DNA from 3 places in the Crossiella sp. CA198 genome. Region 3 is predicted to be linked to each of the others. Evidence: riboswitches for the same ligand, from Rfam matches in the RefSeq annotation. Region 3 holds a riboswitch; each other region holds the start of a gene.

What was found. A riboswitch is a leader RNA that binds a small molecule or an ion and turns the genes downstream of it on or off. The one in region 3 is predicted to bind cobalamin.
Positions count from the first base shown of each region.
Region 1: it holds a riboswitch for cobalamin, as region 3 does, so the genes downstream of both, cobN (cobaltochelatase subunit CobN) here and ACTOWY_RS12220 (ABC transporter substrate-binding protein) in region 3, are expected to answer to the same signal.
Region 2: it holds a riboswitch for cobalamin, as region 3 does, so the genes downstream of both, ACTOWY_RS17690 (CbtB domain-containing protein) here and ACTOWY_RS12220 (ABC transporter substrate-binding protein) in region 3, are expected to answer to the same signal.

Region 1 is NZ_JBQJIM010000043.1:922-7,927, forward strand. Features, by position in the region: gene ACTOWY_RS41720 (precorrin-2 C(20)-methyltransferase) at 1-1,434, opposite strand, end outside; gene ACTOWY_RS41725 (precorrin-8X methylmutase) at 1,431-2,057, opposite strand; gene ACTOWY_RS41730 (hypothetical protein) at 2,054-3,169, opposite strand; cobalamin riboswitch at 3,176-3,309, shown strand; gene cobN (cobaltochelatase subunit CobN) at 3,345-6,950, shown strand.
Region 2 is NZ_JBQJIM010000009.1:302,938-309,943, forward strand. Features, by position in the region: gene ACTOWY_RS17680 (class I SAM-dependent methyltransferase) at 1-812, opposite strand, end outside; gene ACTOWY_RS17685 (CbtA family protein) at 872-1,621, opposite strand; gene ACTOWY_RS17690 (CbtB domain-containing protein) at 1,636-1,833, opposite strand; cobalamin riboswitch at 1,857-2,034, opposite strand; gene ACTOWY_RS17695 (TetR/AcrR family transcriptional regulator) at 2,174-2,785, opposite strand; gene ACTOWY_RS17700 (PDR/VanB family oxidoreductase) at 2,847-3,878, opposite strand; gene ACTOWY_RS17705 (metal-dependent hydrolase) at 3,878-4,750, opposite strand; gene ACTOWY_RS17710 (SDR family oxidoreductase) at 4,782-6,515, opposite strand; gene ACTOWY_RS17715 (M24 family metallopeptidase) at 6,512-7,006, opposite strand, start outside.
Region 3 is NZ_JBQJIM010000006.1:221,231-228,236, forward strand. Features, by position in the region: gene ACTOWY_RS12195 (hypothetical protein) at 1-37, shown strand, start outside; gene ACTOWY_RS12200 (hypothetical protein) at 862-1,530, opposite strand; gene ACTOWY_RS12205 (Scr1 family TA system antitoxin-like transcriptional regulator) at 1,604-2,464, shown strand; gene ACTOWY_RS12210 (ABC transporter ATP-binding protein) at 2,470-3,243, opposite strand; gene ACTOWY_RS12215 (FecCD family ABC transporter permease) at 3,240-4,271, opposite strand; gene ACTOWY_RS12220 (ABC transporter substrate-binding protein) at 4,268-5,245, opposite strand; cobalamin riboswitch at 5,274-5,411, opposite strand; gene ACTOWY_RS12225 (superoxide dismutase) at 5,526-6,149, shown strand; gene ACTOWY_RS12230 (MFS transporter) at 6,305-7,006, opposite strand, start outside.

The DNA.
Region 1 (7,006 bases), on a different contig from region 3:
GGTGGAGGAGCCGATCAGCAGTAGGCAGCGCATATCCACAGTGGACGGATCGAGGTCGGCGAGGCGGACCACGCGGATTGATTCTTCGGGGCCGCCGACGTCGCGGCCGATCACCACGGGGGTGTCGGGGGAGCGGTGGGTCAGCAGGGTTTTCCTGGCTGATTCGACCTGCCAGGTTCGGGTGCGCGAGGCCGGGTTGTAGATCGCGATCACCAGGTCCGCGCTCGCCGCGGCGGCCAGGCGGGCCTCGATGATCTCCCACGGCTTGAGGCGGTCGGAGAGGGAGAGCACGCAGTAGTCGTGGCCCAGTGGCGCGCCGACCCGGCTGGCCACCGCGTGGGCGGCGGTAAGGCCGGGGAGCACTCGCACCGGGACTTCGGCGAACTGGTCTTCGCCCGCGACTTCCAGGACGGCGCTGGCCATCGCGAAGACGCCGGGGTCGCCGGAGGAGATGACCGCGACCCGGGAGCCGGATTTGGCCAGGTCCAGGGCGAAGGCGGCGCGTTCGGCCTCCACCCGGTTGTCCGAGGGGTGGCGGCGCTGACGCGGGTTGGGCGGGATCCGGTCCAGGTAGGGGCCGTAGCCGACGAGTTCGTCGGCGGTGGCGAGCGCGTCCTGTGCTTGGGGGGTCAGCCATTCGCGCCCGGCGGGGCCGAGGCCGACCACGACCACCTCACCCGGTCCCGTGGCGGACTCGGCGGGGGTGGAGTCGATGGTGCTGTGGGCCTGGCTGGGCAGCAGGGCCAGGGAGAAGTAGGGGACGCCTTCGGGGTCCACTTCGGACAGTGGCGCGACCCGCTGGCGGCCGGTGGTGGCCCGTTCCACGTACCAGGCGTCGTCCAGGCGGCCTGCCGCGTGCAGGGCCTCGCGTACCGAGGTGAAGGTGCGGCCCAGCTTCATGATCGCGGCCGAGTCGGTGGTGGCCAGCCATTCGGCCAGCTCCTCCTGCGGCAGCGTGCCGGGGAGGACGGTGAGCACCTCGTCGCGTTCGACCAGGGGGCGGCCGAGCACGGCGGCGGCGCCGCTGACCGAGGTCACCCCGGGCACCACCTCGGTCGGGAACCGGTGCGCGAGCCGTTTGTGCATGTGCATGTAGGAGCCGTAGAAGAACGGGTCCCCGGCGGCGAGCACCACGACGTCGCGTCCGGCGGAGAGGTGCGCGGCCAGGCGTTCGGCGCTCTCGGCGTAGAACTGGTCGATCTGACCCTGATAGTCCTCGCTGTCCTCGGTGGTCACCGGGTAGATCAGCTGTTCCTCGATCTGGCCGGGCCGCAGGTAGGGCTCGGCGATGCCGCGGGCGATGCTGCGCCCGTGCCGCGCGCTGTGGAAGACCACCACGTCCGCCGCGCCGATCAGCCGGGCCGCCTTGACCGTCACCAGCTCCGGATCGCCGGGGCCGAGCCCGACGCCGTACAGCCGTCCCAGATCACTCACTCTTCGTCACTCGCAATCGCGTTGATCGCGGCGGCGGTCATCGCGCTGCCGCCCCGCCTGCCCCGCACCACCAGGTATTCCAGGCCCAGACCGTTGGCGGCCAGGGCTTCCTTCGATTCGGCCGCGCCGATGAACCCCACCGGGATGCCCAGCACCGCGGCGGGCTTTGGCGCGCCACCGGCGATCATCTCCAGCAGGTGGAACAGCGCGGTCGGCGCGTTGCCGATCGCCACCACCGCGCCGCCGAGCTTGTCCCGCAACAGTTCCAGGGCCGCCACACTGCGCGTGTTGCCCATCGACGCGGCCAGTTCCGGCACCCGCGGATCACCCAGGAAGCACAGCACCTCGTTGTCCGCGGGCAGGCGACGGCGGGTCACCCCGGCCGCGACCATGGTGGCGTCACACAGGATCGGCGCCCCGGCCTCCAGCGCGGCGCGGGCCGAGGCCACCACGCCGGGGGAGTGGCCGATATCGGCCACCAGGTCGACCATGCCGCAGGCGTGGATCATCCGCACCGCCACCCGGGCCACATCCGGGGGCAGTCCGGCCAGGTCGGCCTCGGCGCGGATGGTGGCGAAGGAGCGGCGGTAGATCTCCTTGCCGTCCTTGATGTACTCGGTCACTGCTGCTTCCTCCGGGCCGCGTCGATCGCCGCGGCCGTGTCCTCGTGCGGTTGTCCGTCGATCAGGTAGCCGTCCGCGGTGGCCAGCACGTCGATCGCGCCGCGCGGCCGTCCGCATCGCCGGGAGCAGCCCGACCAGTGCACCGGCCCGCCGGGCAACCCGAGGTGGCGCACGGCGTCGGCGCGCACATCGGCCAGGGATTTGGCGCAGCCGGGGCGGCCGGTGCAGGCGGTGACCGCGTGCCAGGGTGAGTCCGGATCGGTGATCAGCCCGTGCCCCAAGGTGATCGTCCGCGGCAGCACCAGACCGCGCCACGGTGTGAGCCGAACCTGCTCCACCGCGAGCAGGGCGCCGGACTGGTCCGGGTCCAACCGCCCCAGCGGCGCGCCCACGACCAGGCGCCCGTCCGGCAGCGGGCCGGGGGGCAGCGGCACTGATCCGCGCACCGCCAGCCGCTCCGTGGACACCGGTCCGCCCAGCCGTCGAGTGATCTCCGCGACACCGCCGTCGATCTCGGCCAGTCGCCAGGCCGTGCCGCCGTGCTCGGCCCGCAGCGCCAGGAATTCCAGGGCCGCCCGCAGCACCGCGTCCACCGGGTCGGCCACCCGCAGCCCTGAATCGGCCCCGGCCAGCGACAACGCCCAGGAAGAGCCAACCAGGTCCAGGCCGATATCCGCACCCAGCCCGCTCACCACGCCGCCGTCGTCCACGGCCACCAGGAACCGCCCCGGCAACCCGGCCAGTTCCGGCCGCGAACACAACGCGGCGTCGATCGCGTCCACCAGGTCCTGGTTGTCCGCCAGCGGCGCGGCCACGATGTTCCGCATCCGCTCATGGGTCAGCGAGGGCAGCAGCCCGGCCTCGGCCAGCCGCGCCCCCAACTCGACCTCAGCCCCGGCCGCCAGTCCTCTGAGCTGCACATTCGCCCGCGAGGTCAGCTCAAGCGACCCGTCGCCCAGCTCGATCGCGGCCGTTCGCAGCACCGCCAGCCGCGCCCTGGAGAGCGTGCCGCCCGATACCCGGACCCGGGCCAGGCCGCCATCGGCCGCCGGGTGCACCTCGATCGCGCCGGGACAGGCGTCCGGGCGCTGGCGATGTGGCGAAGCGGGCACCCGCGGGATGCTACGCGGCAGGTAGGGTCGCCTCGAACGGTGAACCACGGAGGAAGCCGGTGTGAGTCCGGCGCGGTCCCGCCACTGTCACCGGGTGCGAGCCCGGGAGCCAGACACTCCGCTCACCGTCCCCGACCGTCATGGGGCGCGGACCCCGAGGGATGTGGAGCCACGCGTGATCCTGCTGCTGTCGACCTCTGACACCGACCTGCTCTCCGCCCGCGCCGGCGAGGCCGATTACCGGCTCGGCAACCCGGCCCGGCTGCTCGTGGACGACCTGCCCGCCCTGGTCGAGGGCGTGGACCTGGTCGTGGTGCGCATCCTCGGCGGCCGCCGGATGTGGGAAGAGGGCCTGGACTGGCTGCTCGCCGGACCCCGGCCCGTCGTCGTGCTCGGCGGCGAACAGGCCCCGGACGCCCAGCTGATGGAGCTGTCCACGGTGCCTGGCGGCGTCTGCGCCGAGGCGCACGCCTACCTCGCGCACGGCGGCCCGGCCAACCTGGCCGAACTGCACAACTTCCTCTCCGACACCGTGCTGCTCACCGGTCTCGGCTTCGCCGCGCCGCAGCCCACCCCCACCTGGGGCGTGCTGGAGCGCACCGCCCGCACCACCAGCGGACCGGTGGTCGCGGTGCTCTACTACCGGGCCCACCACGTGGCCGGGAACACCGCCTTCGTCGAGGCGCTCAGCAGCGCGATCGAGGACGCGGGCGGCCAGGCGCTGCCGGTGTTCTGCTCCTCGCTGCGCACCGCCGAACCCGCACTGCTCACCGAACTCGGCAAGGCCGATGCCCTGGTCGTCACCGTGCTGGCCGCCGGGGGCACCAAACCGGCCGCCGCCTCCGCCGGTGGCGAGGACGACGCCTGGGACGTCGGCGCGCTGGCCGCGCTGGATGTGCCGATCCTGCAAGGACTCTGCCTCACCTCCAGCCGGGAGAGCTGGGCGGCCAACGACGACGGACTGTCCCCTTTGGACACCGCGACCCAGGTGGCCATCCCCGAGTTCGACGGCCGGATCATCACCGTCCCGTTCTCCTTCAAGGAGATCGACCCGGACGGCCTCACCGTGTACGTGGCCGACCCGGAACGCGCCGCCCGGGTCGCCGGGATCGCGGTCAAGCACGCCCAGTTGCGGCACATCCCGGCCGCCGACCGGCGGATCGCGCTGATGCTCTCGGCCTACCCGACCAAGCACTCCCGGATCGGCAACGCGGTCGGCCTGGACACCCCGGCCAGCGTGGTCAAACTGCTGGCCGCGTTGCGGGACAACGGTTATGACATCGGCCCGGCCGAAGGCGAGGGCGCCCTGCCCGGCGTGGCCAAGCTGGACGGTGACGCGCTGATCCACGCGCTGATCGCCGCCGGTGGCCAGGACGAGAACTGGCTCACCGAGACCCAGCTCTCCGGCAACCCGGTGCGGATCAGCGCCGCCAGGTACCGCGAGTTCTACGACACCCTGCCCGCCGACTTCCGCGCGGAACTCGAAGGCCACTGGGGTCCGGCGCCCGGCGAACTGTTCGTGGACCGTAGCCAGGATCCCGAGGGCGAGATCGTCCTCGCGGCGCTGACCGCGGGCAACGTGGTCGTCATGGTGCAGCCGCCGCGCGGCTTCGGCGAGAACCCGATCGCCATCTACCACGACCCGGACCTGCCGCCCAGCCACCACTACCTGGCCGCCTACCGCTGGCTGGCCCAGGAGTTCGGCGCGCACGCCATGGTGCACGTGGGCAAGCACGGCAACCTGGAATGGCTGCCCGGCAAGACCGTCGGCATGTCCGCCAGTTGCGGCACCGACGCGGCGCTGGGCGATATCCCGCTGATCTACCCGTTCCTGGTCAACGACCCCGGCGAGGGCACCCAGGCCAAGCGCCGGGCGCACGCCACCCTGGTCGACCACCTGGTGCCGCCGATGACCCGCGCGGACAGCTACGGCGACATCGCCCGGCTGGAACAACTCCTGGACGAGCACGCCAACATCGCCGCCATGGACCCGGCCAAACTCCCGGCCATCCGGGCGCAGATCTGGACCCTCATCCAGGCCGCCAAACTCGACCACGACCTGGGCCTGGACGACCGGCCGCACGACGCGGAGTTCGACGACTTCCTGCTGCACGTGGACGGCTGGCTGTGCGAGGTCAAGGACGTGCAGATCCGGGACGGCCTGCACATCCTGGGCGCCGCGCCCGAGGGCGAGGCCCGGATCAACCTGGTGCTGGCCATGATCCAGGCCCGGCAGATGTGGGCCGGACAGGTCGCCGCGCTGCCCGGCATCCGGGAAGCCCTGGGGCTCAACGAGGACGGCTCCGCCTCCCGCACCGACACCGACGCGATCGAGGCCAAGGCCCGCGAACTGGTCACCGCGATGGACGCGGGCGGCTGGGTCCAGGGCAGCGCCACCGAGGTGGTGCGTTCGGTGCTGGACAAGGACAACGAGGACGTCGCCAAGGTCCTCGAATTCGCCGCCGCCGAGGTGGTGCCCCGGCTGGCCCGCACCACCGACGAACTCGGCCACCTGCTGCACGCCCTGGACGGCGGCTACGTGCCTGCCGGGCCGAGCGGATCACCGTTGCGCGGCCTGGTGAACGTGCTGCCCACCGGCCGCAACTTCTACTCCGTGGACCCGAAGGCCGTGCCCAGCAGGCTCGCCTGGGAGACCGGGCAGGCCATGGCCGACTCGCTGCTGGACCGCTACCGCAAGGACACCGGCGAATGGCCGCCCTCGGTCGGACTGTCCGTATGGGGCACCAGCGCCATGCGCACCGCGGGGGACGACATCGCCGAGGTCCTCGCGCTGCTGGGCGTGCGGCCGGTGTGGGACGACCAGTCTCGCCGGGTCACCGGGCTTGAGGTGATCGGCCTGGCCGAGCTGGGCCGCCCGCGGATCGACGTCACGGTGCGCATCTCCGGGTTCTTCCGGGACGCCTTCCCGCACGTGGTCGCCCTGCTCGACGACGCCGTCCGGCTGGTCGCCGCCCTGGACGAACCGGCCGAGCAGAACTTCGTGCGCGCGCACGCCGAGGCGGACAAGGCCGAGCACGGCGACGACCGCCGCGCCACCATGCGCATCTTCGGCTCCAAGCCGGGCGCCTACGGGGCCGGGCTGCTGCCGCTGATCGACAGCAAGAACTGGCGCGACGACGCCGACCTGGCCGAGGTGTACGCGGTCTGGGGCGGCTATGCCTACGGCCGCGAACTCGACGGGCAGCCCGCCCGCGGCGATATGGAATCGGCGTACAAGCGGATCGCGGTGGCCGCCAAGAACGTGGACACCCGTGAACACGACATCGCCGACTCCGACGACTACTTCCAGTACCACGGGGGCATGGTCGCCACCGTCCGCGCGCTCACCGGCAAGGCCCCCGCCGCCTACATCGGCGACAGCACCCGGCCGGACGCGGTGCGCACCCGGACCCTCAACGAGGAGGTCTCCCGGGTCTTCCGGGCCAGGGTGGTCAACCCGCGCTGGCTGTCCGCGATGCGCCGCCACGGCTACAAGGGCGCCTTCGAGATGGCCGCCACCGTGGACTACCTCTTCGGCTACGACGCCACCACCGGGGTCGTCGCGGACTGGATGTACGAGAAGCTCGCCGAGAGCTACGTGCTGGACGAGGAGAACCACCGGTTCCTCACCGAGGCCAACCCGTGGGCGCTGCACGGCATCGCCGAACGGTTGCTGGAGGCGGCGGAGCGCAAGCTGTGGGAGAGCCCGGAACCGGCCACCCTGGACGCGTTGCGCGAGGCTTATCTCGCGACTGAAGGCGAACTCGAGGGCGACAGCTAGATTCGGCCAGGTGACAACTGGGGAAAGCTTGCGGAGGCCGCGCACGGGGGGACCGT
Region 2 (7,006 bases), on a different contig from region 3:
CAGGTCAGGGTCGCCAGCTCGCGGCCGGAGGAGCCCAGATCCGGTGGCAGCTCAGGGTTGTGGCCGTGCTCCCGCAGCACCCGGTCGACCTCGGCGGCGGACTCCGGTGGCAGGCACAGGCGTCGGCGGGTGGTCTCGACCAGCTCGGCGAAGTCCCGGTGCTCGGGTTCCGAGGGTCGCCGCCAGCGGGTGAGGTGGGGGTGCACGCCGAGTTCGCCCAGTGCGGCGATCAGATCGTCGACGGTGGGACCCTCGGGGCGGGTGAGGCCGTGAAAGTGTTGCCACAGCGGGTTGAGGTCGACCAGCGGGTGCCGGGCCGCGGTCTCCAGCACCACGCTGCGCCGCGCGGCCGCGGTGAGGGCGGCGATGAACGGGGCCAGGTCGGGCACGTTGTACACCACGTTGCCGCACACCACGACATCGGCGACGCCGGCTCGCTTGGCCAGGTCCGGCCAGCGGCCGCGCAGTCCGCGGGTGGGCACGCCGAGGGAGTCCGCGCCCTCGATGCAGGCGGCGAGCAGGTCGGCGTCGGCGTCCACCGCGGTGAACTCGGTGACCAGCCCGGCGGCCAGCAGCGGCAGGCTGCTCGTCCCGGCCCCGGCGCCGATGTCCAGCAGCGAACCGGATTCGTCCAGTTCCACCCGGGCCCGGTCAAAGGTGGCCCCGGTGGGCGCGGCGAGCTGGGCGGCGGCGCGGCGGCGGAACACCTGACGCGGCAACACCCACGGCGATTCGGCGGCCCCGGCCAGCACATGCGCCGGGATGGCCCAGTCGGCGAGCTGCCGGGCCCAGCGTTCCTGTGCGGTGCTCACCGGGCAAGCATAGGGCCGGGGCCGCGGGCTCCTCGCCCCGCGGCCCCGGCCCGTTGATGCTATGCGGCCAGCGCGGGCGTGTCAGCCTTGCGCTGCTGACGCTCCAGCAGCAGGCCGAACACACTGGCCAGCACTGTCCACAGAGTGGCCAGCTGGATCAGCGAGTACAGCCGGAACTGCCAGAGCAGCGGGGCCGGGATGTCCGCCGGGATCGGGTCGTTGTTGGCGGGCAACAGGAAAACCACCAGTGCCAGCAGGACCACAGTGGACAGTCCGGTCAGCACCAGCCGGACCGAGCGGTCAAGACCCTTGCCCGCCAGGAACCGGTTGAACCACGGCGCGAGGTTGGCCAGCACCAGTCCCGCGACGATGACCGCCAGGTACAGCAGCGTGCGTTCCTCCACAGTGGACGGATCGCCGACGCCGGGCGGGTTGGCCGGGTACTTCAGGCCGGGCAGTAAGGAGATCGTCAGGAACCCGACGCCGCCCAGCAGCAACGCGCGGTCCAGGTCGGCCCGGCCGGGCAGCCGGTGGCGCAGCCGCGCGAAGGCGACCGCGAACACCAGGCCGATGGACAGCCCGATCACCACGGTGGCCAGCAGTCCGCCGACGAGCTGGGTGCCCCGGTCGAACAGCTCCTCGTGGTGGTCGCCCGCCGCGGGGTCGGCCGGGCGGGCCTCCTCCACGGCGAGTGCCGCTTCCAGGGGGATCTCGGTCAGGAAGTACTGCACCGCGGCGCCGGCCAGCCCGGCGACCACACCGGCCAGGGCGCCACGGAGCAGCGTGGATCCGAAGGTGGGAGTAGTCATCTACGCGGCCCCGTTCAGTGGCACGGAACGCCGAGCGCGTGCCGCCCGTCGTGGGCGAACTCGTGGATCAGCTCGGAGCCGTGTGCCAGCAACAGGCCGTTCTCCTGCAACAGCACGTACAGCACGATCAGCGCGGCGGCGGCGACCAGCCAGGACCAGGCTGGCACCGCGATGGCGGTCGGACGATCGGGGGACGCGGCAGATGCCGACATGTTCTCCTCCATGCCTCGTGGACGGTTCCGTACGCGCCGCAGCCGGTCTCCTGGCTCCCGGATCATGGCCACGTCTCAGGCCTTCCCAGACGGCTGAGCCGCCCAGTGACACTGTTCGAGACGGGACTTCCCCGGTCACAGTGGCGAGGACCACGCCGGATTCACACCGGCTTCCCGAACACTGCGGCCCAGTGACCGTAAGGCACCTGTCCGCAACGCAGCCAGCTCTGAACGGGTCATCAGGATCACAATCAGGTGGCGATCCGGCATAGCACGGAACTTTCGTCGCGTTCCCGCGTTCAGCAGCCGGAACCCGGGGCAGGTGTGGTGCGGGCCCGCCTCAGACGTCCGCGGCGATCCGGGTCAGCAGTTCGGCGGTGACGGGGTCGCGGGTGGCGGTGGCCGCGGTCATCGCGGCGAGCTGGTCGATCAGCCAGTCGATCAGCTCTTCGCGGCCGTGTTTGCGTTCCTGCAACCAGATCAGCAGGGTGCCCTCGACCACCGCGACCCAGCAGCGCAGGGTCAGCAGCATGAACGGGCTGGGCTCGGTGACCCCGGTGACGGTGAGGATCTCCCGCACCGCCACGTGCCGGACCTCATCGACCAGCGTGTCGGTGTCCTGGGTGGCGACCACGGATCCGCTGCGCAGCAACGCGATGTAGGCGGTGGCGTAGGTGTCGGCGACGTCGACGAACACCCCGAGGGAGTGCCGGAGCTGGTCGATCAGGGTGCCGGGCTCGCGCCGGGTCAGCCGGTCCACCAGCTCGTCCACCGCGGTGCGCAGCGCGGCCACGTGCACCTCGCGCAGGCTGCCGAAGTAGCGGTAGAACAGCGCTCTGGACACCTCGGCGTGGGTGATGATGTCCTCGATCGACACCAGTTCCGGCGCCCGGCTGCTGTACAGCTCCAGTGCCGCGCCGATGAGGTCCTCGCGGCGTTCGGCCGGGGACATCCGGCGTTTGCGCCGGGGCGGGCTGCTCGTCTCGGTCAGTTCAGTCATGTCCGGTTCATCATCACAGATCCAGCGCGAGCCGGGTGCGTGCGCGGGTCACGCAGATGCGCGCCTGGTCCGGTTCGTCGGCCGGATGGGCGCGGTCCGGTTCGCCCTCGAGCACCCGGACCCGGCAGGTGCCACAGAATCCCTGCTGGCAGGAGTAGCCGATATCGGGCAGCACGGCGCGGATCGCGGTGAGCGCGGAGACCTCGGCGGGCACCGGCACGGTGACGCCGGTGCGGCGCAGCTCGACCTCGAACGGCGCGCCGCCCAGGACCGGCGGTGGGCTGAAGCGTTCGCTGTAGAGCGGCCGGGTCACCGGAACGGCCTGCTTGACCGCGGCGAGCATGGGGGGCGGGCCGCAGCAGTAGAGCACCGAGTCGCCGGGGTCGACCAGGTCCGCCGCGGTGGGCGGGCCGCCGTGCTCGTCGTCGGCGTGCACCCGCACCCGGTCGCCGTAACCGGCCAGCTCGGCCAGGAACGGCAGGCTCGCTCGCGACCGTCCACTGTAGACAAGACGCCAGTCCGCGCCCGCCCTGGCCGCGGCGTGCACCATCGGCAGGATCGGGGTGATCCCGATGCCACCGGCCAGGAACAGGTAGCGCGGGGCGCGGACGAACGGGAAGGCGTTGCGCGGCCCGCGGATGCCCAGTTCGTCCCCGGCGCGCAGTTCGTGCACCTCCCGAGATCCGCCGCCGCCCCCGGCGATCCGGCGCACCGCGATCCGATAGCCTACCGAACGGTCGGTAGGGTCCCCGCACAGCGAGTACTGCCGTCGCTTGCCCGAGGGCAGGTGGAGGTCCAGGTGGTGGCCGGGCTGCCAGGCGGGCAGCGGGGTCCGGCCGGCGGCCACCAGGCGCAGGCTCACCACGTCCTCGGCCTCGGCCCTGACCTCGGCGATCCGCACCCGCCGCGGCGGCTCGGGCGGCCCCTCGGCGGCCCCGCCGCGGCGCAACAGCCGGATGTAGGTGTCCATCGCGCGCGCCGCCCAGCCGACCAGTCGGTCGGGACCGGCGCCAATGGGGTGCGGCGGGGTGTCCTGGCGGGTCATCAGTGCCCCGCGGCCCTGGCCGCGGGCGAGGTGGCCAGGTAGGCCACGGCCCGTGCGGTGGAGCCCTCCTGGGAGGGGTGGTAGGAGCGGCGCAGGAAGGTGGACAGCTTGCGCAGCAACGAGCCGTAGCCGGGCAGCAGGCCGCGCCGGGCGCTGCGCGGCACATCCCGCCAGTGCGGCCGGACCTGCCCGCGCAGCACCGGGTCGGCCTGCATCAGGTAGCGCAGGCCACGCACCCAGCACAGCACCAGCGCGGGCCCGACGACCGCCATCGCACGCAGTCGCCGCGGGTAGCTGCCGTCGATGTGCTGGTACAGGTCGAAGGCGACCGAGCGGTGCTCGACCTCCTCGGCGCCATGCCAGCGCAGCAGGTCCAGCATGGTCGGATCGATGCCTGCCCGGTCCAGGCCGCGGGCGTCCAGGACCCACTGCCCGAGGAAGGCGGTGACGTGCTCCACCGCGGCCACGTAGGCCAGCCGTTCGATCAGCCAGGCCCGCTGCCCGCGTGCGTCCAGGTCCCGGTCGCCGAGGATCCGGGCGAAGATCCACTCCACCTGCCGCACGTACGGATCGGGGTCGATCCCCTGTTCCCGCAGGTGTTCCTGGGCACCCTGGTGCGATTCGGCGTGCACCGCCTCCTGCCCGACGAAGCCGATCACCTGCTCGCGCAGTTCGGCGTCCCGGATCAGCGGCAGCGCCTGTTGGAAGACCCGGACGAACCAGCGTTCGCCCTCGGGCAGCAGCAGGTGCGTGACGTTGAGGATGTGGGTGGTGAACGGTTCCCCCGGCACCCAGTGCAGCGGGGTGTTCGACCAGTCGAAGTGCACGTCTCGCGGGGTGAGGACCAGCCGGTCGGGTTGCTCGTGGCTCATCGGATGCTCCGGTGATCAGTGTTCCGGTGGATCAGTGCGGGGTGAGGTCGTAGCGGGCGGCGGCGCGCAGCAGACCGGGGGTGAGCCGGGAGAGCAGCAGGCCGGCGTGCGCCTCGGGGGTCACCGGCGCGATCGGCTTGTCCTGGTGCACGGCGAGCAGGATCGCCCGCGCGACCCGCGAGGGCGGGTAGTTCCGCTTGCGGTACAAGGCGGAGGTACTGGCGCGGGCCTGTTCCTGCTCGCGGTCGTCCAGGCCGACGAACCGGGTGCTGCGGGTGATGTTGGTGTTGACGATGCCGGGGCAGACCGCGGTGACGCCGATCCGGTGCGGGGCGAGTTCGGCGCGCAGGCACTGGGTCAGGGTGAGCACCGCGGACTTGGTGGTGGCGTAGGCGGGCAGGGTGCGCGAGTGCAGGTAGGCCGCGGCGGAGGCGATGTTGACCAGGTGCCCGCCCTCGCCTCTGTCGACCAGTTGGTCGGCGAAGATGCGGGAGCCGTGGATGACGCCCCACAGGTTGACGTCGATGACCCGCTGCCAATCCTCGGTACTGGTGTCCAGTAGCGCCCCGGCCATGCCGATCCCGGCGTTGTTGATCACCACGTCGGGCACGCCGCGGGTGCGCCGGACCTCCTCAGCGAAGGCGATCATGGCTTTCTCGTCGGCCACGTCCACGGTGTGCGCGCTCGCGCTGATCCCGAACAGCCCGGCCAGTTCGGCGGTGCGCGCGGCCGACTCACCGTCCACATCGGAGACCACCACGTCGGCGCCGTGTTCGGCGAAGGCCAGCGCGGTCTCCCGGCCGATGCCACTGCCCGCGCCGGTGACCAGCACCAGGTGGTCGGCCCAGCGCTGTTTGGGCCGCAGCGGGCGGATCCGGCGCAGCACCCGGGTTTCCGGCGCGCCGTCGAGGTGCTCGGCGAACTCGGTGACGCAGCGGGCGATGACCTCCGGGCGGCTGCGCGGCAGCCAGTGCCCGCCGGCGATCCGGCGTACCCGCAGATCACTGGCCCAGCGCGCGATGTCGGTCTGCACCGAGGTGCTGACGAAAGGATCACGGGTCGGGGCGAGCACCTGCACCGGCAGGTCGGTATGCCGCTGGACCGGCTTGGCGAAGCGCGGGCCCATGTTGGCGCGGTAGAGCTGGAGACCGTGCACGCCGTCGGCGGTGGCGGGCGGCGGCAGGGCCACGCCGTCGCCGAGCTTGACCAGGCGGCCCATCACCTTGGGCAGCACGCCGGTGCGCCAGGCGAGTTCGGGCAGGAACGGGAGCTGGAAGAAGCCGATGTAGCCGGAGAACACCAGCTGCTGCACCAGTTCACGCAGTCGCCGCGGGCTGGGCCTGCGGATCCGCTCGCGGATCCAGTGACCCGCGTGGTCCAGGCAGGGGCCGGAAATCGAGGTGTAGGAACGGAACCGCGACTTCAGTTCCGGGTCGGTCACGGCGTGCCAGGCCTGGATCGAGCCCCAGTCGTGCGCGAGCAGATGCACCGGCTGATCCGGGCTGACCGCGTCGAGCACCGCGGTCAGGTCCGCGGTGAGCCGGTCGAGCAGATAATCCTTACGTGCCTTGGGTTTGTCCGACGCACCCGCGCCGCGCACGTCGTAGGCGACGACGTGGAAGCGCTCGGCGAGCCGGATCGCGACGTCGGTCCACACCGAACTGTCGTCCGGATATCCGTGTACACACAGGACGGTCGGCGCGGCCGGGTCGCCCCATTCGCGCACGGCGAGCTGGACCCCGTCTCCTTGGACGAACCGTGTCATCGGGTTTCCGCCTTCCCCTGCCAGTGCCGGACGTGCGGGAGGTCGTCGTCGAGCCAGTACGCGTCGGTGTCGGTGACCACCAGGATCTCCTCGAACTTCACGCCCACCCCGCGGAAACCGATGTGCGGTTCCACCGCCCACAGGCCGGGAGTGGCGGGGTGGTTGGAGATCTCACCGTTGGCCCACAGCGGGGAACGGTGGTGCAGCCGCTCGACCAGCAGGTCCCCGAACAGGGTTTGCAGGGAGCGGACGCCGAACCCGGCCACGATGAACTTCGGCAGCCGCGAGGTGACCTTGCCGACCTGGTGCGCGATCACCCGGCCCGGGTAGACGCGGTGCCGGTTGTCGTAGCCCTGTTCGCCGATCAGCGCGTCGACCGCGCGGTAGATGTCGCGCAGGGTGTGCCCGGCGCGGACCTGCTCGACGATCAGCGCGCGGTAGGCGGCCAGGTCGTCACGGAGTCGCTCGAAGATCGGGTTGTGGCCGAGGCA
Region 3 (7,006 bases):
CAGCTTCGACGTCTTCATCCCGGTCACCTTCAGCTAAAACAGCCAACACCCCGTACAACAACGGCCAACACTCAAACCACACCGAGTGTTGGCCGTTGTCGTACACCACGTTGGCCGATGTTGTACGCCGTAGGCAGCTGCGACCGGGCGAAGCCCGAAAACCGGTGGCGGGGGTGGCTTTTCGAAAACCTTCCCCGAGCGGTTCCCCATCCCCGTCAGCCTGGAGAGGACACACCGCATCCCGGGCAGCGGCCCCGCAACACAATCCGCCGCCCGGCGAACCCAGCGCGACCGGGCCGCTGCCCGGGATGTGGTTTGGTATCGGAGGGCTGACGGGGATGGGGAACCGCACACGAGCACTGCTCTTCGCCTTTGATCTTCTCCCCCCATCCTTTGATTTCTGCCCGTCCGGCGAGGACGCACTTGATCTTCTCTCTTGACTGTCAACCCGAAGATCAAAAAGGGATGGCCTCGCCGGCCGGGCAGACCACCGGAGGGGTGGGGCAGATCAAGAGCCGGGATGAGCGGGTTGCGGGGCGGGGTTTGGCCTGCCGACTTAAGACCCAGCGTGGCTCCGAGGGCTCGCGTGTTCTCCGCACAGCCTTCCGCCAGCCAACCACACCCCGATGAGCGGCCCCCGTCACGTTGGGAGGCAAGGGTTACGCAGGTTGCAGGGGCCACTCCTCGGGGTGTGGTCTGCATGCTCCAGGCCGTACGGAGAACACGCGAGGGCCCTCGTCGTGGGGGTTTCACCCCTCCGCCCCGTCCCACAACGGCCAACGTGGCGTACGAGTTGGGCCAACTCGGCGTCCATAACGGCCAACTCGGCGTACGACAACGGCCAACACGCTGGGGAGGGGGTTAGGTGGTGAGGCGGTCTTCGTCGGTGCGGCGGGGGCAGCTGCGGCAGGCGTCTTCCTCCGGGGCGGTCCAGAACAGGCAGCAGTGGTTGCGCAGGAAGGTCAGGCCGTGGGTGCCGGGCAGTAGGCGGCCGGTTGGGCCGAGCCAGGGCAGGGCGGCGCATAACTGTTGGTGGGCAAGGGAAAGGTGGGCTGAGTCGGCGGCGCCGCGGGTTGCGCGGGCGAAGGCGGTGCCGATGCCGAAGCCGATCTGGCCGAGCATGGTCGGCCGCGCGCAGCCGCGTACCGCCGCCAGGTGTCCGGCCACCCGGAACAGGTGACCCTCGAAAATCCCGTCGATCAGCTCGGCCAGGGTGACCGGCTCCGGTGCGCCGGGCAGGTGCAGGGTGTGCCAGCCGTGGCCGCCGTCGCCGCCCAGCCGGACCCGGTCCGGGTGCCACCAGCCCAGGCCGAGCGCCCAGGGCAGCACCGTGGCCTGACCGATCTTGATCGCGTACACCGACAGGGCGGTGCGCGCGGCCGCCGCTTCCACCCGGTGCGCGGTCGCCGCCAGCTCCGCCGCCACCAGCCCCAATGCCACCTCCGGGTCACCGGCGACCTGGGCGCAGGACAGCGTGTCCGGCGGGGCCGGGTCGCAGTGGATCCGGATCTCCGGGCAGGCGGCGGCCATCACTCCTTCGTGGCCAGGCCCGGTGTGCGAGACTTCTGCACTGATATCAGCACCGTCATCTGGAGTTGCGTTAGTGCCCACCTCACCCACCGTCGCCAACTGGGAACTCGGCCTCCGGCTGCGCGAGCACCGGGAGCTGACCGGTCTCACCGCGGTCGCCGCGGCCAAGGCCGCCCGGCTCACCCAGCCCTACGTCTCCGGGGTCGAGGGCGGGAAGCTGAAGATCACCGACGTGCGGTTGAAGGCGCTGGCCAAGGCCTACCGGCTCAGCGAGGAGTCCTATGCCGGACTCATCGAACTGCGCTCGGCCGCCGAGCAGCGGTCCTGGTGGCAGGGCTACGGCGGGCTGTTCAACGACGACACGCTGCGCTTCTTCGGCTACGAGCACGGCGCGGCCGCGATCCGCTCCTACGACGGCGGGCTGATCCCGGCCCTGTTGCAGACCGAGGATTACGCCCGCGCGGTGATCCGCGGCGCCGGGCCGAATATCCGGATGGCCGACGTCGAGCGGGTCCTGGAGGCCCGGCTGATCCGCCAGCACCGGCTGGACGGCCCGGACCCGTTGCGGCTGACCGCGGTGGTCACCGAGGCCGTGCTGCACCAGCAGGTCGGCGGCCGCGCGGTGCTGGCCGCGCAACTGCGGCACCTGGTCGCGATGGTGGAGCAACGACCGTCCACTGTGGACATCCGGCTGGTGCCGTTCACCGCGGAGGCCTTCCACGCCCTCGGCGGCGGCGGGTTCCACCTGCTGGAGTTCCCCAGTCCGCAGCTGCCCACGCTGCTGTGGCAGGAGACGGTGACCGCGACCTCGCTGATCGACCACCCGGTGCGGTTGCGCGAGTTCGACTCCGCCTTCGACCAGGCCCTGGAACGCGCGTTGAGCACGGCGGACTCGCTGCGCCTGATCCGCCAGTTCGCCAAGGAACTTGCGTAGGCAGCTCATACCGTCCCCGCGATGTCCACTGTGGACCGTCCGTCGGCCAGTTCCCTGAGCTGACCGCGCACGCCGAAGACCCCGGCGAGCAGGTCAGCGGTGAGGACTTCGACCGGCGGCCCGGCGGTCACCACCTTGCCCTCGTCGAGCACCACCAAGCGGTCGCAGTGCTCCACCGCCAGCCGCAGGTCGTGCAGGGTGAGCAGCACGGACAGCCCCTCGGTAGCACGGGCCCGCAGCAGTTCCAGCACGGCGAGCTGATGCCGCAGGTCGAGGTGGTTGGTCGGCTCGTCCAGCACCAGGATCCGGGGCTGCTGGGCGAGCGCGCGAGCGATGGAGACCCGCTGCCGCTCGCCGCCGGAGAGAGTGCGGACATCCCGGTCCCGCAAGGCTTCCAGGTCGGCCAGGGTGATCGCCTCGCCGACCGCGGCGTGGTCCTCGGCACGCAGTGACTCCAGCCAGCCGCGGTGGCAGGTGCGGCCCTGGGTGATCACCTCGGACACGGTCAGCGCGGCCGCGTGCTCGGGTTCCTGGGTGGTCGCGGCCAGTGTCCTGGCCAGCTCCCGCCGCCCGAACCCGGTCACCGGCCGCTCGTCCACCAGCACCGCGCCATCGGCCGGGGCCAGTGCGCGGTACAGCGTGCGCAGCAGCGAGGTCTTGCCGGAACCGTTGGGCCCCACCAGCCCCAGCACCTCACCGGCGCGCAGTTCGAGATCGACGCCGTCCACCACGATCCGCCCGCCCAGGGCCACCCGCACGCCCTCGGTGCGCACGCTCATGCCGCCCTCCCCCGCCGCCGGTACAGCATCACCAGGAACACCAGCCCGCCCACCGAGGAGGTGACCGCGCCGACCGGGATCTCCAGCGGCGCGATCACCACCCTGGCCAGCAGGTCCGCCCCGACCAGGAACACCCCGCCGAGCAGCGCGGCCACCGGCAGCAGCCGCCGGGCGTCCGCGCCGACCAGGAACGCGGCCGCCTGCGGGATGATCAGACCGACGAAGGCGATGCCGCCAGCCACCGTGACCGAGGTCCCGGCCAGCAGCGCGACCGCGATCAGGGCCAGCAACCGCAGCTTCTTCGGATCCACGCCGAGCGCGGCGGCCCCGTCGTCACCCGCGGAGAGCAGGTTGAGCCAGCGCCCGACCGCCATGCCCGCGGCCAGCGCCAGCACAAGCACCACCCCTGGCACGACCATGCTCCCCCAGCGGGCATCGCCGAGTCCGCCGCTGAGCCAGAACAACACCTGCTTGGCCTGATCGCCCTTGGCCGCCAGGAAGATCACCATCAGGATGCCCGCGCCGAAGATCTGTGCCACGCCGAGTCCGCCGAGCACCAGCGCGGTCACCGAACCGAACCGCCCGGCCACCGTGAGCACCAGCAGCAACGCCACCAGCGCGCCCAGGAAGGCCGCGATCGGCACGGTGGCCGCGCCGAGCACCCCGGCGCCGATGCCCAGCACCATGACCACGGCCACGAAGAACCCGGCCCCGGAGTTGACGCCCAGCAGGTACGGATCGGCCAGTGGGTTGCGGGTGACCACCTGGGCCACCGCCCCGGCCAGCGCGAGCGCCGCGCCGACCAGCACCGCCAGCACCACCCTGGGCAGCCGGGACTCGCGGATGATCGAGGCCCGCACCGGGGTCCAGTCGGCCTCGACCAGCCCGGGTGCGGCCCAGTGCAGCAGGATCCGCCAGACCTGGCCGACCGGCACCGCCACCGACCCGAAGGACAGGGCCAGGCTGGCGGCGCCGAGCAGCGCCAGGAAACCGAGTAGCAGGGTCAGGCCGAGGGGAACCCTGGTCACTTGGCCAGGTCCGGGTGCAGCCCGGCGGTGAGCGTGCGCAGCGCCGCGGGCAGCCGGATGCCTTCGATCAGGTCGGGCAGGGTGAGCGTGACGAACCGCTTGTTCCGTACCGCCGGGGTGCCCTTGGCCAGCGGATGTCCTTCGAGGAAGCGGCGTTTGGCGTCCACGCCGCCGTTGTCGCCGAGGTAGTCCACCAGCACGATCACCTCGGGCGCGCGGTCGCCGACCTGTTCCCAGCTGGCGTCGCCGAAGACCTTGGGCACGTCGGCGAAGATGTTGCGGCCGCCTGCCCGCTTGACCAGGTCGTTGCCCAGCCCGCGCCCGCCGACGGTGAACGGGGCCTGCTCGCCGCTGTCGTAGAAGAACACCGGCACCGCGGGCTTGTTCGCGGCGGCGACCTTGGCGGTCACCTCGTCCACGGCCTTGCTGGTCTCCCCGATCAGCTTGGTGGCCTGCTCGGTCGCGCCGAGCAGCCGGCCGAGCACGCCCAGGTCATCGGTGTAGGTGCCGATGGCCGCGGTGGCGTCCGGGCAGTTCTCCGAGAGCAGGAAGGTGCGGATCCCCTTGGCTTCCAGAGCGTCCCGGCCGCGGCCGTCCTTCTCGGCGAAGGCGCTGGCGTAGCCGCCGACCACCAGGTCCGGCTCGGTGCCGAGCAGCTGCTCCAGGGTCGGGTACTTCTGCGAGATGGTCTTGACCTTGGCGTAGTCGGTGGCGATGGCCGCGGGCACGTCCGGGGTGTCCGGGTAGGCGGTGCCCACGATCCGGTCGGTCACTCCCAGCGCCACCAGCACCTCGGTGGCGTGCTGGTTCATGCTCAGGATCCGCTGGGGCCGGCCGTCGAACTTCTGCGTCCGGCCGCAGTTGACGATCTCCTGCGCGGCCCCGGCCGGGGTTTGCGGGGCGGCCGCCGGGCTCCCACAAGCCGAGAACGACAGCGTGAGCACGCACACAGCGGCAAGCAACGACTTCTTCATGGACACCTTCCGCGAGCCTCGACGGAGTTCGGTGATCGCACCCTCGGCAGGTACTCGGGCTCACCGCGTGAAGCGGCCCACCGTTGCGGGTCAGCGCCGGATTTCGACCGGCTTCCCCTGCTTGAAGGCGAACATTCGGACTTCTGCCGCTGATGCTCACCCGGCAGGACAAGCCAGGTCAAACTGCCGACCCCAACTCGTGACCATGGCTTGTTGCAAGTAACTTGTAGTTGCACAGCACTCTCATGAACTGACTGCCATTCACATGGGGAGGCTCTTGATGGGCGCCTACGTCCTGCCCGATCTGGACTACGACTACTCCGCGCTCGCGCCGGCGATCAGCGGCGAGATCAACGAGCTGCACCACAGCAAGCACCACGCGGCCTACGTCAAGGGCACCAACGACACCCTGGACAAGATCGCCGAGGCCCGGGACAAGGGCGACTTCGGCTCGATCGTCGGCCTGGAGCACACCCTGGCCTTCAACCTGGCCGGACACGCCATGCACGTGGTGTGGTGGAAGATCCTCTCGCCCAACGGCGGAGACAAGCCCACCGGCGAACTCGCCGCCGCGATCGACGAGGAGTTCGGCTCCTTCGACAAGCTGCGCGCCCAGCTCAACGCCGTCTCCACCACCATCCAGGGCTCCGGCTGGGGCGTGCTCGCCTGGGACCCGATCGGCCAGCGGCTGATCACCCAGCAGCTCAAGGACCACCACTCCAACCTCTCGATCGCCACCACCCCCCTAGTCGTCTTCGACGTGTGGGAGCACGCCTACTACCTGCAGTACCGCAACGTGAAGGCCGACTACATCAACGCCCTGTGGAACATCGTGAACTGGGCCGAGGTCGGCAAGCGCTTCGAGGACGCCCGCGCGGGCAAGAACGGTCTGCTGCTGCCCTGATCGTTGCCCCAGAACTTCGGCGGTGGATGCTCCGACAAGTTGACGTCGCCGAAAGAGTGAGGCCCCGGACTCCTTACGGAGCCGGGGCCTCACTCTGTTCCCGAACTGACTGCCGCTCCCACCACGAAGCGGACAAGACTTAGGTTAGGCTTACTTCACTCCGTCGTCAAGCCCCGGCGGCGCACCCGAAAGCGTGACCATCGGCCGACCGGCCAGCGCATGCCGCCGCGACCTGCGAGAACGGCTCCGCACACGATTGCGGCCAGCAGGGACACGATCCCGCCCACCAGCAGCGGCGCCTGGCCGCCGAACTCCTGCGCGACCCAGCCCATCACCGGGCTGCCCAACGGGGTCCCACCCAGGAAGACCAGCATGTACAGGCCCATCACCCGGCCGCGCATGTCCGGCCGGACGGCCAGCTGGACGGTCGAGTTGGCCGTGGTTGTGAAGGTCATCACGGCGATGCCGGTGGGGATCAGCATCAGTCCCAGCGCGGTGAAGGTGGGCATCAGCCCGACCACGATCTCCAGGATCCCGAACACGATCGCGCCGCCGATCATCACCCGCAGCCGCGGCTTGCCCTTGGTGCTGCGCCGGGCGGCCAGCAGCGCGCCCAGGAAGGTGCCTGCCGCCAGCAGGGTGGAGAGCAGGCCGTAGCCGTCGGCGTCGCGCTGGAAGACGTTGCGCGCCACCACGGCCAGGGTGGTGCTGAAGTTGAGGCCGAAGGTGCTGACGAAGAACACCAGCACCATCAGCACGACCAGGTCCTTGCGGCCACGCACGTAACGCAGGCCCTCGCGCAGCTGGCCCTTGGCCCTGGGCACCGGCGTGCCGCGGTGCAGCTGGGCCGGGTTCAT